DNA from 3 places in the Gryllotalpicola daejeonensis genome. Region 2 is predicted to be linked to each of the others. Evidence: predicted binding sites of a transcription regulator. Region 2 holds the regulator's gene; each other region holds the start of a gene.

Region 1 (4,276 bases), 630 kb from region 2:
GGGGTCATGCGCGAGCGCCGGCTGGTCGGCGTGCTCGAGAACGACGCGCTCAGCTATGAGGACGTGCTCGCGCTGATCGCGCGCTCGAGTCGCGGTGATGACGATGAGTGAGAAGGTGGCGAGGTCCGCGACCATCTTCGACGTCGCGCGACTGGCGGGCGTCTCGCATCAGACCGTCTCGCGCGTCATCAACAGCCACCCGAGTGTGAAGCCGGAGACGCGCGCGCGGGTCGAAGAGGCGATTCTGCAGCTGCGCTATCAGCCCTCACCCGCCGCACGCAGCCTGGTCACCAAGCGGTCGCGGACGATCGGGCTGATCACGTCGGATGCCGCGGACTACGGCCCCTCGATGGTCGCGAACCAGTTCAGCGACGCCGCTCGCGCCGCTCGCTACGCGGTGATGACCGTGACCGTGCCTGAGGCCCAGCCGTCGGCGGCCCGCGACGCGGTCGAGGCTCTGCTGCGGCAGAACGTCGAGGCGATCGTCATCGTGGTCGTGGACGTGGCCGTGGCAGACCTCGCGAACGCGGTCGAGACCAACACCCCGATCGTCTTCGTCGATGCGCGGCGCTCGTGGGACCCGCGCTCGACGGGCATCGACCAGTACAACGGAGCCCGACTCGCGGTGCGCCACCTGCTGGGGCTCGGCTTCGACACCGTGGCGCACGTGAGCGGCCCGGTGAGGAATCCGGACGCCATCGAGCGCATCCGCGGATGGGCCGACGAGCTGGCAGGCGCCGGCGCGCCGCACGGGCTGCGCCTCGACGGTGACTGGTCGCCGGCGAGCGGCTACGCGGCGGGAATCGAGTTGCCCGTGACCCCCGGAGAGACCGCGGTGTTCGCCGCCAACGACCAGATGGCCCTCGGCCTGATCGCGGCGTTGCGCTCGCGCGGGTTCAGCGTGCCGCGCGACGTGAGCGTGGTGGGCTTCGACGACGTACCGGAGGCGGCCTACTTCCAGCCGCCCCTCACGACGGTGCATCAGAACTTCGCTGCGCTGGGTCGGGCGACCATGGACAGGGTCGTGGCGCTGCTCGACGAGGGCGAAGAGCCGCTCGAGCCGCGGCTGATCGGCGCTCGCCTCAGCATCCGCGACTCGACGACCGCGGCCGTTCCGGTGGAGCACTAGGCGAGAGGGGGATGGCGACATGCTGATTCCTGCCGTCGCGGTCCATCGCCGAGCTGCCCAGGCCGTGGCGGCCGCGGTCATGCTGGCACTGAGCCTGAGCGGGTGCTCGCACGTCGCTGTGCCGAAGACCGGCTCTGTGACCGTCGAGGTGTCGAACGCCGCGTCACCCACGGGGCGCGTGACGATCACCGCCGGGCACGGCTACACGAAGGTGCTCACCCTGTCGGGGACAGAGTCGCGGCGCGTCGATGGCGTGCCACTCGGTCACGTGACGGTCGCACTCGACGGCGCCTGCACGCTGGAGCGCACGCTGAGCAAGGACGACCCGTCTATGAATGTCAGCGTTCGGGGAAAACACTGCAGCGTATGAGAAACCCGTGGTGACGCGTGCTGGGGCAGAACCGGTGAGCCGAATCTATATTCGCTTATTTTTAGAATTTTGTCCCCATTGCATCGAATCCGTGTTACACCGTTCGTAAGTCCCCGCGCCACGTGGATGAGAGTACGAGCACCGATCGCAGGCTTCGCCTGTGCGGTGTTCGGAGTTATGACCGGAAGGGTCGTGCCGTGGCTGCTGTGGGCGGGGGTCTGCGTGAGGCGTTCGAGCGCCTGGATGCGGTGCTGCCGGTCTCGCTGGCGCTGCTGACGGATGACCAGCTGGTGGGGCTCGCGCAGGACGCGGAGGCGCTGATCCGGCAGGCCGACGCACTGGGCGTGGCCGTCGCCCGCGAGTTCGACAACCGCACCGATGAGACCCTGGGTGAGGAGTCTCTGGCCAGGAAGCTTGGGGCGAGGAAGCCCTGGGGTGCGTTGGAGACCGTGACCCGCACCTCCGCGAAAGACGCCCGCGAGCGCATCTTGGAGGCGCGGCGGCTGGCGAAGCTGCCGGTGCTCGAGGCCGCGGTCGACGACGGTGTGCTCGGGCGGGCGCAAGCCGCTGCGATCATCGAACCGCTGCTTCCCGCCTGCGACCGCGCCGACGCCGCCTTGGTTCACTCAGCGTGCGAGAACCTCGTGGACCTCTCCCGGGTACTGCCGGCCACTGCGGTCGTCGAAGCCGCCCAGGCCTGGGCGCTGGTCCTGGACCCGGACGGCATCGAACCGGTGGAGAACGCCGCCGTCGAGAAACGGTTCTTCCGCCTGGGCCGCGCCACAGACGGACTCGTGAAGTTCTCCGGCGCCCTGCCCGTAGAACAGGCCGCGGCCATCCGCGCCGTCCTGGACGCATACCTCAACCCGCGCGCCGGAGCATCGGTGAGGTTCACCCCGGCAGCTGACGACGGTGCCGGGGCCGGGAATGGCGAGGGCGGCGCGAGCGAGACCACCGCGAACGGCGACGCCGCCGGCACTGGCGGCACTGGCGGCACTCGCGGCACCGGTGGGAGTGTGCTGCGCGGCCCGAGCGGCACGCCGCTGCTGACCGCGACCGAGACCCAGCCGCCGGCGGATACCCGCACCCCGGACCAGAAACGCGCCGACATCCTCCACGCCGTATTCGCCGCCGCCCGCGCACCCGAAACACCCACCATGGGCGGAGCCCACCCGACCGTCTTGGTGGTGGTGTCCAAGGACGAGTTCGAGACCGGGCACGGGGCGGCCCGCATCGACGGCGAAACAGAACCCATCTCGGCGAAGACGGCCAAGCGGATCGCCGAGACCGGCGGCTACCAGGAAGTCCAGATCGACTCGGCCGGGAAGATCCTCAACCTCGGAGACACCAAACGATGCGCCACCGTCTGGCAGCGCAAAGCACTCGCCGTCAGAGACAAAGGCTGCATCATCCCCGGCTGCACCATCCCGGCCAGATGGTGCGAAGTGCACCACATCAGACCCGACCGAGACGGCGGACCCACCGACATCCTCAACCTCACCCTCCTGTGCTGGTTCCACCACCACGACATCGACACCGGCCCCTACCAACTGCGCATGGGCGAGGACGGAACCCCCGAAATCCGGTGGATCTTCGGCAGCCACGCCACCGCATGGGTCAAAGCCGTCCACACCCCGAGACAAGCTCTCACCACCGCCGCGTAAACACTCCGCGCTCGAAGCGGCCCAGCGAATCCCCGGGCAGGACTCTGCCCCGCGCACACGGCGCGCACAGGCATCCGCCCGCTAGATCGAGATCCAGCCTGCGGCGAGCGCGATCAGGCCGGCGATCGCGGCGGCGACCGTGAAGGCGGCGAGCGCAGCCTCCCACGGCCGGAAGATCCGGCGGCCGCTGCGGCGGCGCGCCGCAGCGAACAGCAGCGACGCGGGCGCGTAGACGATCGCCGAGATCAGCAGGTAGGTCACGCCCGTCGCGTAGACGAGGAACAGCGTGTAGACGAGGGCAAGCGCCGCGACCGCGATGGGCCCGATCGATGAGCGACCGGATGCCTGCCCCGATCGCCGCCCGACGATCGACTCGCGCAGCGCGAACCCCGCGGTCAGCACATACGGCACCACGGCGAGCGCGGCACACAGCATCAGGCAGAACTGGAACGCATCACTCGAGAACAGAGAGACCACGATGAGCAGCTGCACGGCAAGGGTCGTGAGCAGCAAGGCGCTGCTCGGCACACCGGCGCGGTTCACGCGGGCGAAGATCGCGGGCGCGTCACCGGCGCGGGCGGCGTTGAAGAACACCTCGGCCGCCATGAGCGTCCAGGCGAGGAACGCCCCAAGGACCGACACGAGCAGCCCGATCGAGACGAACACGGCACCCCACGGGCCGACCACGGCGGCGAGCACTCCGGCCATCGAGGGCTGGTGCTCACCCGCGAGGGTCGCGACGGGCAGTGCGGCGTACGCCACGAGCGTCACCAGCATCAGGATCAGCAGCACACTGCCGAAGCCGAGCATCGTCGCCCGGCCGACGTCGCGGCGCTTGCGCGCATAGCGCGAGTACACCGATGCTCCCTCGACGCCGAGGAAGACGAAGACCGCGACGAGCATGCTCGAGCGCACCTGCCCGAACAGCGCGCCGAGGGAGGAGGCATCCCCGGCGCCTACCCACAGGTTCGCCGAGAAGGTGTGCCAGTTCACGCCGACCAGCGCCACGAGCACGATGAAGACCACGATCGGCACGATCTTCGCGATCGTGACGACGGTGTTGATCAGCGCCGCCTGCCGCACGCCGCGCACGATCAGGAAGTGGAACGCCCA
Region 2 (4,276 bases):
CGGATTCGTGCGCAACCTTCCCCACCAGCTCGTCGAGGCCTTCCGCTCGACGCTCGAGGAGGTTCAGGACTCCGACGTGATCGTGCACGTCGTCGACGCCTCTCACCCCGACCCGGCGAGCCAGCTGCAGACGGTGCGCGACGTCATCGGCGAGGTGGGTGCGCGAGACATCCCCGAGCTCGTGGTGTTCAACAAATCCGATCTGATCGATGACGACACCCGCCTCGTGCTGCGTGGACTCGTGCCCGGCGCCGTCTTCGCGAGCGCCCGCACCGGCGAGGGTATCGACGAGGTGCTCGCCCGCATCGCGTACCTGATTCCCGACCACTCGGTCCCGATCGAGCTGCTCGTCCCCTACGAGCACGGCGAGATCATCGCGGCGCTCCACGATCACGGCCGCGTGACCTCGCAGAGCTACACCGAGCAGGGCACGCGCATCTCGGCGCTCATCGACCCGAGCCGCGTCGCGCCGTTCGAGCCGTATCGCCTCGAGGCGGCTCCGCGCGCATGAGGAAGGTGCCGTTCTCGTTCGAGCTGCATCCCGCCCGCTCCGAGCACATCGCGAAGCAGCTGCCCGACCGCATCGCGCGCCTCGTCGCCGCGGGGCCCGAATTCGTCTCGGTGACCTACGGCGCGGGCGGTTCGTCGCAAGACGCATCGCTGGACGTGCTGAAGCACGTGATCGAGAACCACCCCGGAGTGCGGACCATGGCGCACCTCACCTGCGTCGGGTCGACGGTGCAGCACGCGCACGAAACCGTGCGGACCTTCATGGATGCCGGCGTGCACAGCTTCCTCGCCGTCCGCGGTGATCTGCCCGTCGGCGCACCTGAGGATGCCTTCCCCGGCGACATCCGCACAGCAGCCGAACTCGTCCAGCTGATCCATGCAGTCCAGAACGAGCGCAGGCCGTGGCGCGAGGTCGCGGTTCCGGGCACGCCGGGAATCACGGTCGACCGCGACGGGCGCGAGCGCGCGGCCATCGCCGTCGCCGCGTTCCCGAACGGACACCCGTCCTCCCGCTCCTGGCAGCAGGACATCGACACGCTGCTCGCCAAGCAAGCTGCCGGCGCCAACCTCGCGATCTGCCAGATGATCTTCCACGCCGAGGACTACTTCCGCATGGTCGACGCCGCGCGCGCCGCCGGTGTCGAGCTGCCGATCCTGCCCGCGATCACGCCCGTGACGACACCGGCGGGACTGGCGCGCAATCTCGAGCTCTCGGGCGAGCAAGCACCGGCCGACTTCGCCGTGGCGCTCGAGGTCGAGCCGACCGAGGCCGGTCGGCGCGAGATCGGCATCGACTTCGCCGCGAAGCTCACCGAGCGCCTCATCGAAGGCGGGGCGCCAGGCATCCATCTGTACACGCGGAACATGCACGAGGTACCCCTCGCCGTGCTTGCGCGCGTCGGCCTCATCGACGACGCGCGCTATGCGCAGTTGATCGCGCCCGAGTTCACGAGCGAGGCGCAGGCCATCGTCGGGGAGCCCGCCTCGTAGGCCCCCCGACGTGCTTGAGCGTCAGACCGCGCGCAGAACGGCGACGACCTTGCCGAGGATGACCGCCTCGTCGCCCACGATCGGCTCGAAGGCCGAGTTGCGCGGCAGCAGCCAGGTGTGGCCGTCACGCTGACGGAACACCTTCACCGTGGCCTCGCCCTCGAGCATCGCGGCCACGATCTCGCCGTTCACGGCGTCCTGCTGCTGGCGCACGACCACCCAGTCGCCGTCGCAGATCGCGGCGTCGATCATCGATTCGCCGGCGACCTTGAGCATGAACAGGTCGCCGTTGCCGACGAGGCGGCGGGGGAGGGGGAACACCTCTTCCACCTGCTGGTCGGCGGTGATGGGGATGCCTGCGGCGATGCGCCCGACGAGGGGAACGAGCATCGCGTCGCCGACGGGCGCCTTGGTCTCGAAGTCGTCGGTCTGCTCGGCCGGTGACGGAGGGTCGATGAGGATCTCGAGCGCGCGTGGCCGATTCGGGTCGCGGCGCAGGTAGCCGGAGAGCTCGAGCTGGTTGAGCTGGTGCGTCACGCTCGACAGTGAGGCGAGACCGACCGCGTCGCCGATCTCGCGCATGCTCGGCGGGTAGCCGCGCGCGGCGAGCGACTTCTTGATCACGTCGAGGATCGCGAGCTGCTTGTCGCTGAGGTTCTTGCGGCGGCGGGTACGGCGCTTCGGTGCAGCGCCGGTGTCGGCGCTGACGGCATCTGTGGTCACGTCAAATCCCCAATGTCAGTGGTCGCTGGTTGCATTTCCACCAGTGAGCCACACACTAGCGACAAACCCCCTCTGTGTAGGGGATTTGTTCGAGCGAGTCGCCGAAACCGGTGGATAAGTTCGTGAATCATGCGGGGCTTGCATCAAGTTTAGATCGAAGATAGGTTCGTAAGCGTCCGAAATATCGAACAGGCGTTCCGAACCAGGTGACGAAGGTTGAGGGTTGAGATGAGCAGCTTCACTGTTCACACGTCCGCGAGGGCAGCGTTCAACGTGCGACGGCCCGTCGGCACGCCGGCGCATCCCGGCCCGGCGGTTCGCTCGCGACTCCGTGTGACCCGGCGCGGCAGGCTCGCGCTGGTCGCGCTGGCGTCGGCGCCTCTGCTGGCCGCCGCGCTCTGGTTCGGCGTCAGCACCGGGGCCGCGTCCGCGCAGGCGCCGTCGGCGGCGACCGCACACGGCAGCGTCGAGCACGTCACTGTCGCGCAAGGTGAGTCGCTGTGGCAGATCGCCGAGCGTGTCGCCCCTCACGCCGACCCGCGTGAAGTGATCGACGCAATCGTTGACATGAACGGGCTGCAGAGCACCGTCGTGACGCCCGGCGAATCGCTCGCGATCCCCGCGCAGTACGCGAGGTAGCTCAAGCGGAGGCCTGTCAAGGCGCCGCCTACGATAGAGGCGTGACGTCTCTCTCAGACCTCCCGATCCGTGACGACCTGCGCGGCCGTGAGCCGTATGGCGCGCCGCAGAAGCATGTCAGGGTCGAGCTGAACGTCAACGAGAACACTCACCCCATCCCCGACGACGTGCAGGCCGACGTGCTCGAGCGGCTCGCGAAGGCTGTGAGCGGCGCGAATCGCTACCCCGACCGCGAGTTCGTCGAGCTGCGCGACGCGCTGGCCGGCTATCTGGGCCACGGCCTGACGCGCGACAACCTCTGGGCGGCGAATGGTTCGAACGAGATCCTGCAGCAGCTGCTCCAGGTGTTCGGTGGCCCGGGCCGCACTGTGCTCGGCTTCGCGCCGACATACTCGATGTATCCGCTGCTTGCCTCCGGCACCGGCACCGAGTGGGTCGCGGGCGACCGAGACGCCGATTATGAGCTGTCGGCTGAGCGAGCCGCCGACTGGGTGCGCCGCACTCAGCCTGACGTGGTGATCCTGTGCTCGCCGAACAACCCCACGGGCACGCCTCTGTCTCTCGACGTCGTCGAGGCGGTCTACGAGGTGGCGCCCGGCATCGTGATCGTCGACGAGGCATATGCCGAGTTCTTCCCGGCCGGTGAGCCGAGTGCGCTCACGCTGCTGCCTGGTCGTGAGCGCCTCGTCGTCTCGCGAACGATGAGCAAGGCGTTCGCCTTCGCGGGCGTCCGACTCGGGTACCTCGCGGCAGACCCCGCCATCGCCGACGCGCTCCGCCTCGTCCGGCTGCCGTACCACCTGTCCGCGCTGACGCAGGCGGCGGCGCTTGGGGCGCTCGCCCACGCGCGCGAGATGCTCGCGATGGTCGACGAGATCAAGGTGCAGCGCGACCGCATCGTCACCGAGTTGACGGCGCTCGGGTTCCACCCCTACCGCACGTGGTCCAACTTCGTCCTCTTCGATCGCGTCGCCAACCCGCGCGAGGTGTTCGACGAGCTGCTGGCGGAGGGCATCATCATCCGTGAGATGGGCATCCCGAACAGCCTCCGCGTCTCCGCGGGAACCGAGTCTGAGACGAGCGAGTTCCTCGACGCGATGGCTCGCTACGTCGAGCGTCACGGCAGCCCGCTCGCGGAAACATCCGAGCGCGCCCCAGTAGGCTGAGCGCATGACCGCAGGCCCCCGCACCGCCTCCATCACGCGAGAGACCAGTGAGTCGCGCATCGAGCTGAGCCTCGACCTCGATGGCACCGGGCGCAGCGACATCCAGAGCGCTGTGCCGTTCTACGACCACCTGCTCACGGCCTTCGCCAAGCACTCGCTCACCGACCTCACCGTTCGCGCGACCGGCGACACCCACATCGACGTCCACCACACCGCCGAAGACACCGGCATCGTCCTCGGTCAGGCGA
Region 3 (4,276 bases), 510 kb from region 2:
AAGTTCGCGGCGACGCGCTCGATCGCGGGCACCGACGTGAACTTCGGCGCGCTGACCAAGAAGCTCATCGACAACCTCACCGCATCCGGCGCCGAGCTCAAGCTCAACTCCGAGGTGCGCGGCATCAAGAAGCGCTCCGACGGCACGTGGCGCCTCAAGGTGCGCCAGCTCGTCGAGCAGCGCACCAGCACGATCGACGCAAAGTTCGTCTTCGTCGGCGCGGGCGGCTGGGCGCTCAAGGTGCTGCAGGGCGCGGGCATTCCCGAGGCGAAGGGCTACGGCACCTTCCCGATCTCGGGCCAGTTCTACAAGACGACCAACCCCGACGTCGTCGGTCAGCACGCGGTGAAGGTGTACGCGCAGGCAGAGGCCGGCGCCCCGCCGATGAGCGTGCCGCACCTCGACAAGCGCGTCGTCGACGGCCAGGCGTCGCTGCTCTTCGGTCCTTACGCGGGCGCCGACCCGAAGTTCCTCAAGTACGGCAGCGTGCTCGACCTGCCCGCCGGCATCCGCCTGTCGAACATCGGACCGTACCTGCGAGTCGCGCTCGACAACCTCGTGCTGCTCAAATACCTGATCAGCCAGTTGCTGCTGACGAAGAAGGGCAAGTTCGCCGAACTGCGCAAGTTCATGCCGAGCGCCAAGCCCGACGATTGGGAGCTGATCACTGCGGGCCAGCGCGCGCAGGTGATCAAGAAGGATGCCAAGAAGGGCGGCGTCCTGCAGTTCGGCACCGAGGTCATCGCTCACAAGGACGGCACGATCGTCGGTCTGCTCGGCGCCTCGCCGGGCGCCTCGACCGCCGTGTCGATCATGCTCGACGTGCTGAAGACGTGCTTCCCGACGGAGTTCGCGGGGGAGTGGCAGCCGAAGCTCAAGGACCTGATTCCGACGCTGGGCGAGAGTCTCGACAACGACCCCGAGCTCGCGCGGGCCACGATGGAGCGCACCGCGAAGGTGCTCGGCCTCCTGCACTAGCCCGGAACACGGTGGTCGAGTAGCCCGCGCGAAGCCGTGCGTATCGAGACCCGTTCCTTACTACGGTGACCACATGAGGTTCACCGACAAGGTCGCCATCGTCTCTGGCGGAGCCAACGGCATCGGGCGCGCGACCGCAGAGCGCCTGCTCGACGAGGGCGCCGCGGTCGCCGTTCTCGATTGCGAGCCCGCCGCTGCAGAAGAGTGGATTTCAGAGCGAGCGGATGCTTCGCGCGCCGCCGTTTTCGCCTGCGATCTGCTCGATGCGGCATCCGTCGATCACGCCGTCGGTGCCGTGCTCGAGAGCTTCGGCCGCGTCGACGTGCTGGCGCAGGTCGCCGGCGGCGACCTGCCTGCGCGCGATGGGCTCGACGAGGAGCACTGGCTCTCCACCGTCGATCTCAACCTGCACGGGCCGATGCGCATCGTGCGCGCGTGCCGTGAGGCGCTGATCGCGAGCCGCGGGGCGGTCGTGCTGGTGAGCTCGGTGAACGGCGTGGCGGCGTACGGAGAGCCGGCTTATTCGAGCGCGAAGGCGGGACTGTCGCTGCTGGCGCGGAACCTCGCGGTCGAGCTCGGGCCGCAGGGGGTGCGCATCAACGTCGTCGCGCCTGGCACTGTCCGCACGCGCGTGTGGGATGGCCAGGACGGCGGCGCCGACAGGCTTCGCGGTCTTTACCCCCTTGGTCGCGTCGGCGAGCCGGCCGACATCGCGGCGGCGATCGCGTTTCTCGCGTCGTCCGACGCGTCGTGGATCACAGGAGTCACGCTGCCGGTCGACGGCGGCTCGCTGGCCGGCCCGCTGCAGCTGCTCGGCGGCGCTCCGTGGGGTCCGAGCTCGGCTGACTGAGGCCCCGCCCGGAGAGTCCCGGCGCGCGTCAGTTCGGTTTCCGCGAGTTATACACACGTTCGAAAATGAGCGCCGCTGATGTCGAATCGGTGTTCTAATGGATGGATGCGGTGGGAGAATCAAGAGCTCGGGGTCGAGTCCGATGACGCGCTACCCGGGCTTGCGAAGCTGAACAACCTGGTGCGCACGGTGCGCACGCCCGAATTCGACGGAATCGTCTTCCACGAGATCCTGGCGAAGTCCGCTCTCAACCAGGTGCCGGGCGGCTCGAAGGTGATGCCCTACGCGTGGACGATCAACCCCTACAGGGGCTGCAGCCATGCCTGCTTTTATTGCTTCGCTCGGCCGACGCATAAGTACCTCGAGCTCAACGTGGGGCGCGACTTCGACTCGCAGATCATCGTGAAGGTGAACGTCGCCGAGGTGCTGCGGCGGGAGCTCGCCCGGCCCAAATGGCAGGCGAACAGGCATCCGGTCGCGCTGGGAACCAACACCGATCCGTATCAGCGCGCGGAAGGGCGCTACAAGCTGATGCCCGACATCATCAGGGCGCTGACCGAGGCGCGCACGCCGTTCTCGATCCTGACCAAGGGCACGCTGCTGCGTCGCGACCTGCCGTTACTGAAAGAGGCGTCGGAGCACGTTCCGGTCGACGTCGCGATGTCGATCGCGATCTACGACGACGAGCTGCAGCAGTCGGTCGAACCGGGAACGCCGCGCGCGAAGGAGCGGCTCGCGACGGTGACGGCCGTGCGCAACGCGGGGCTCGACTGCAGCGTGTTCATGATGCCGATCCTGCCGTTCCTGACCGACACGACCGAGCACCTCGACCACGCGCTGAGCCAGGTGAAGGCCTCGGGTGCCACGAGCGTGCTCTACACCGCGCTGCATCTGAAGCCCGGTGTGAAGGAGTGGTTCCGCTTCTGGCTCGAGCGCGAGCACCCCGAGCTGATGGGGAAGTATGCCGAGCTCTACCCCGAGGGGCGCACCTATGCGCCGAAGGAGTACCGCCAGTGGCTCGCGCGCCGCATCAAGCCGCTGATCGCGAAGCACGGCCTCGTGCGCGGTCGCGAGGATCTGGTGACCGGCGGCATCGAGTCGTCGGCGCTCGCTGCGAGCGACGCGATCGACGGCTCCACAACGCAACTGCCGCGCGCCGGCAGACCGCGTCGAGGGCGCGCGAGCAGCATCGATGCAGACGGCGAGCGGCGCACGCCCCTCGTCTTCTTCGAAGAGACGGATGCTGCGAGCGTCACTCCCGAGCCGACGCTGTTCTGACGCAGGCCGGTGGTGGCGATCGTTTCGAGGAGCGACGGTTCGCAGCGGCCATCAACGACCGCGAGCGTCGGCGCTACACGCTCTCGTAGATGCCGTCGAGGCGGGCGCGGGCGATGACGTGGCCGTCCATGGCGTGCAGCGCGTCCTCGAGCGCGAAGCCCTCGGCGAGCGAGAGGGGGCGGTCGAGCGCGAACAGCTGGAAGACATAGGCGTGCGGGCCGTGCGAGCGCGGCGGCATCGGTCCCATCCAGCCGAGCTTGCCGAAGGCGCCCTTGCCGAACACGAGGCCCTTCACGGGGCTAGGGTTCGCGAGGCCGTTCTCGGGAATGCCGCCGAGAGCGGGGTCGATGCCGACGGCCAATGCGTGCGTCGCCGCTTTGCCGAACGGCACGTCGGGGTCCTGCACGATCAAGACGAGCTCGATGGTGTCGGCGGGCGGCTCGGTCCATTCGATCGCCGGCGACACGTTCGGCCCGAACACCTTGCCGCGGAACTCTTCGGGGATCGCTCCATTGTGCTCGAACGCCGGGCTCGTGAGGGCGAAGCCCTCCGGGGCGCTCAGCTCGGGCCGCGCCCAGACCAGAGTGTGTTGACCGGCGCGGCGGCCGCGCAGGGCTCGACCGATGGGGTTAGCGGGCATGAGCACAGTCTGCCCGGTTTTCCTCTGCCGCGGTGCCGCCCTACCGTGACGCCGGTGCGGTTGCCGCGGCCGCCACGTAACCGGCGAGGTACTGCCTCATCTCGGGCGCGAAGTCGCCGGCATCCGATCGCGCCAGCGGGAACGCCGACAGCCGCACGCGCCTCGTGCCACCGGCCCCGTCGCCCCAGTCGCCGTTGACCACCGTCACCGTCGTGTCGGAGACGGCCACGACGATCCCCACGTGCGAGATGCGGTGCGTGTTGCCGAGCCTTCCCTCTGCAGCGGATGCCGCGGCCGCGGAGTTGAGAGCGAACAGCGCCGCGTCCCCCACGCGCGGCTCGGTCGTGCGATAGGTGCCGTGCGCGATCCCATAGCTCAGGAAGCTGCCCGCCCAGCCGTTCAGGCCCGCGGTGTCGAGACCCTCTTCGGCCCACACCCACGAGGCGAACGCGGCGCACCATGCGCCCGGCAGCGAACTGCTGGCGCCGAAGTCGCGGCCGTCGACCGAGTTCGGGCCGTCGAGGTCCTGC

What was found. The regulator LexA, encoded in region 2, represses DNA repair genes until DNA is damaged. The targets are predictions, from matches to a motif close to TCGAACANNTGTTCGA.
Region 1: the regulator LexA is predicted to act here: its motif matches at 1,539-1,554, upstream of ABD736_RS15910 (HNH endonuclease signature motif containing protein).
Region 3: the regulator LexA is predicted to act here: its motif matches at 1,910-1,925, upstream of ABD736_RS15400 (Rv2578c family radical SAM protein).

The regions. Positions count from the first base shown of each region.
Region 1 is NZ_BAABBV010000002.1:649,524-653,799, forward strand. It holds gene ABD736_RS15895 (sugar ABC transporter ATP-binding protein) at 1-111, shown strand, start outside; gene ABD736_RS15900 (LacI family DNA-binding transcriptional regulator) at 98-1,129, shown strand; gene ABD736_RS15905 (hypothetical protein) at 1,149-1,499, shown strand; gene ABD736_RS15910 (HNH endonuclease signature motif containing protein) at 1,697-3,163, shown strand; gene ABD736_RS15915 (basic amino acid/polyamine antiporter) at 3,245-4,276, opposite strand, start outside.
Region 2 is NZ_BAABBV010000002.1:20,766-25,041, reverse strand. It holds gene hflX (GTPase HflX) at 1-511, shown strand, start outside; gene ABD736_RS12995 (methylenetetrahydrofolate reductase) at 508-1,500, shown strand; gene lexA (transcriptional repressor LexA) at 1,522-2,223, opposite strand; gene ABD736_RS12985 (LysM peptidoglycan-binding domain-containing protein) at 2,452-2,862, shown strand; gene ABD736_RS12980 (histidinol-phosphate transaminase) at 2,904-4,028, shown strand; gene hisB (imidazoleglycerol-phosphate dehydratase HisB) at 4,033-4,276, shown strand, end outside.
Region 3 is NZ_BAABBV010000002.1:530,456-534,731, reverse strand. It holds gene mqo (malate dehydrogenase (quinone)) at 1-978, shown strand, start outside; gene ABD736_RS15405 (SDR family NAD(P)-dependent oxidoreductase) at 1,052-1,828, shown strand; gene ABD736_RS15400 (Rv2578c family radical SAM protein) at 1,934-3,106, shown strand; gene ABD736_RS15395 (YbhB/YbcL family Raf kinase inhibitor-like protein) at 3,180-3,746, opposite strand; gene ABD736_RS15390 (CHAP domain-containing protein) at 3,787-4,276, opposite strand, start outside.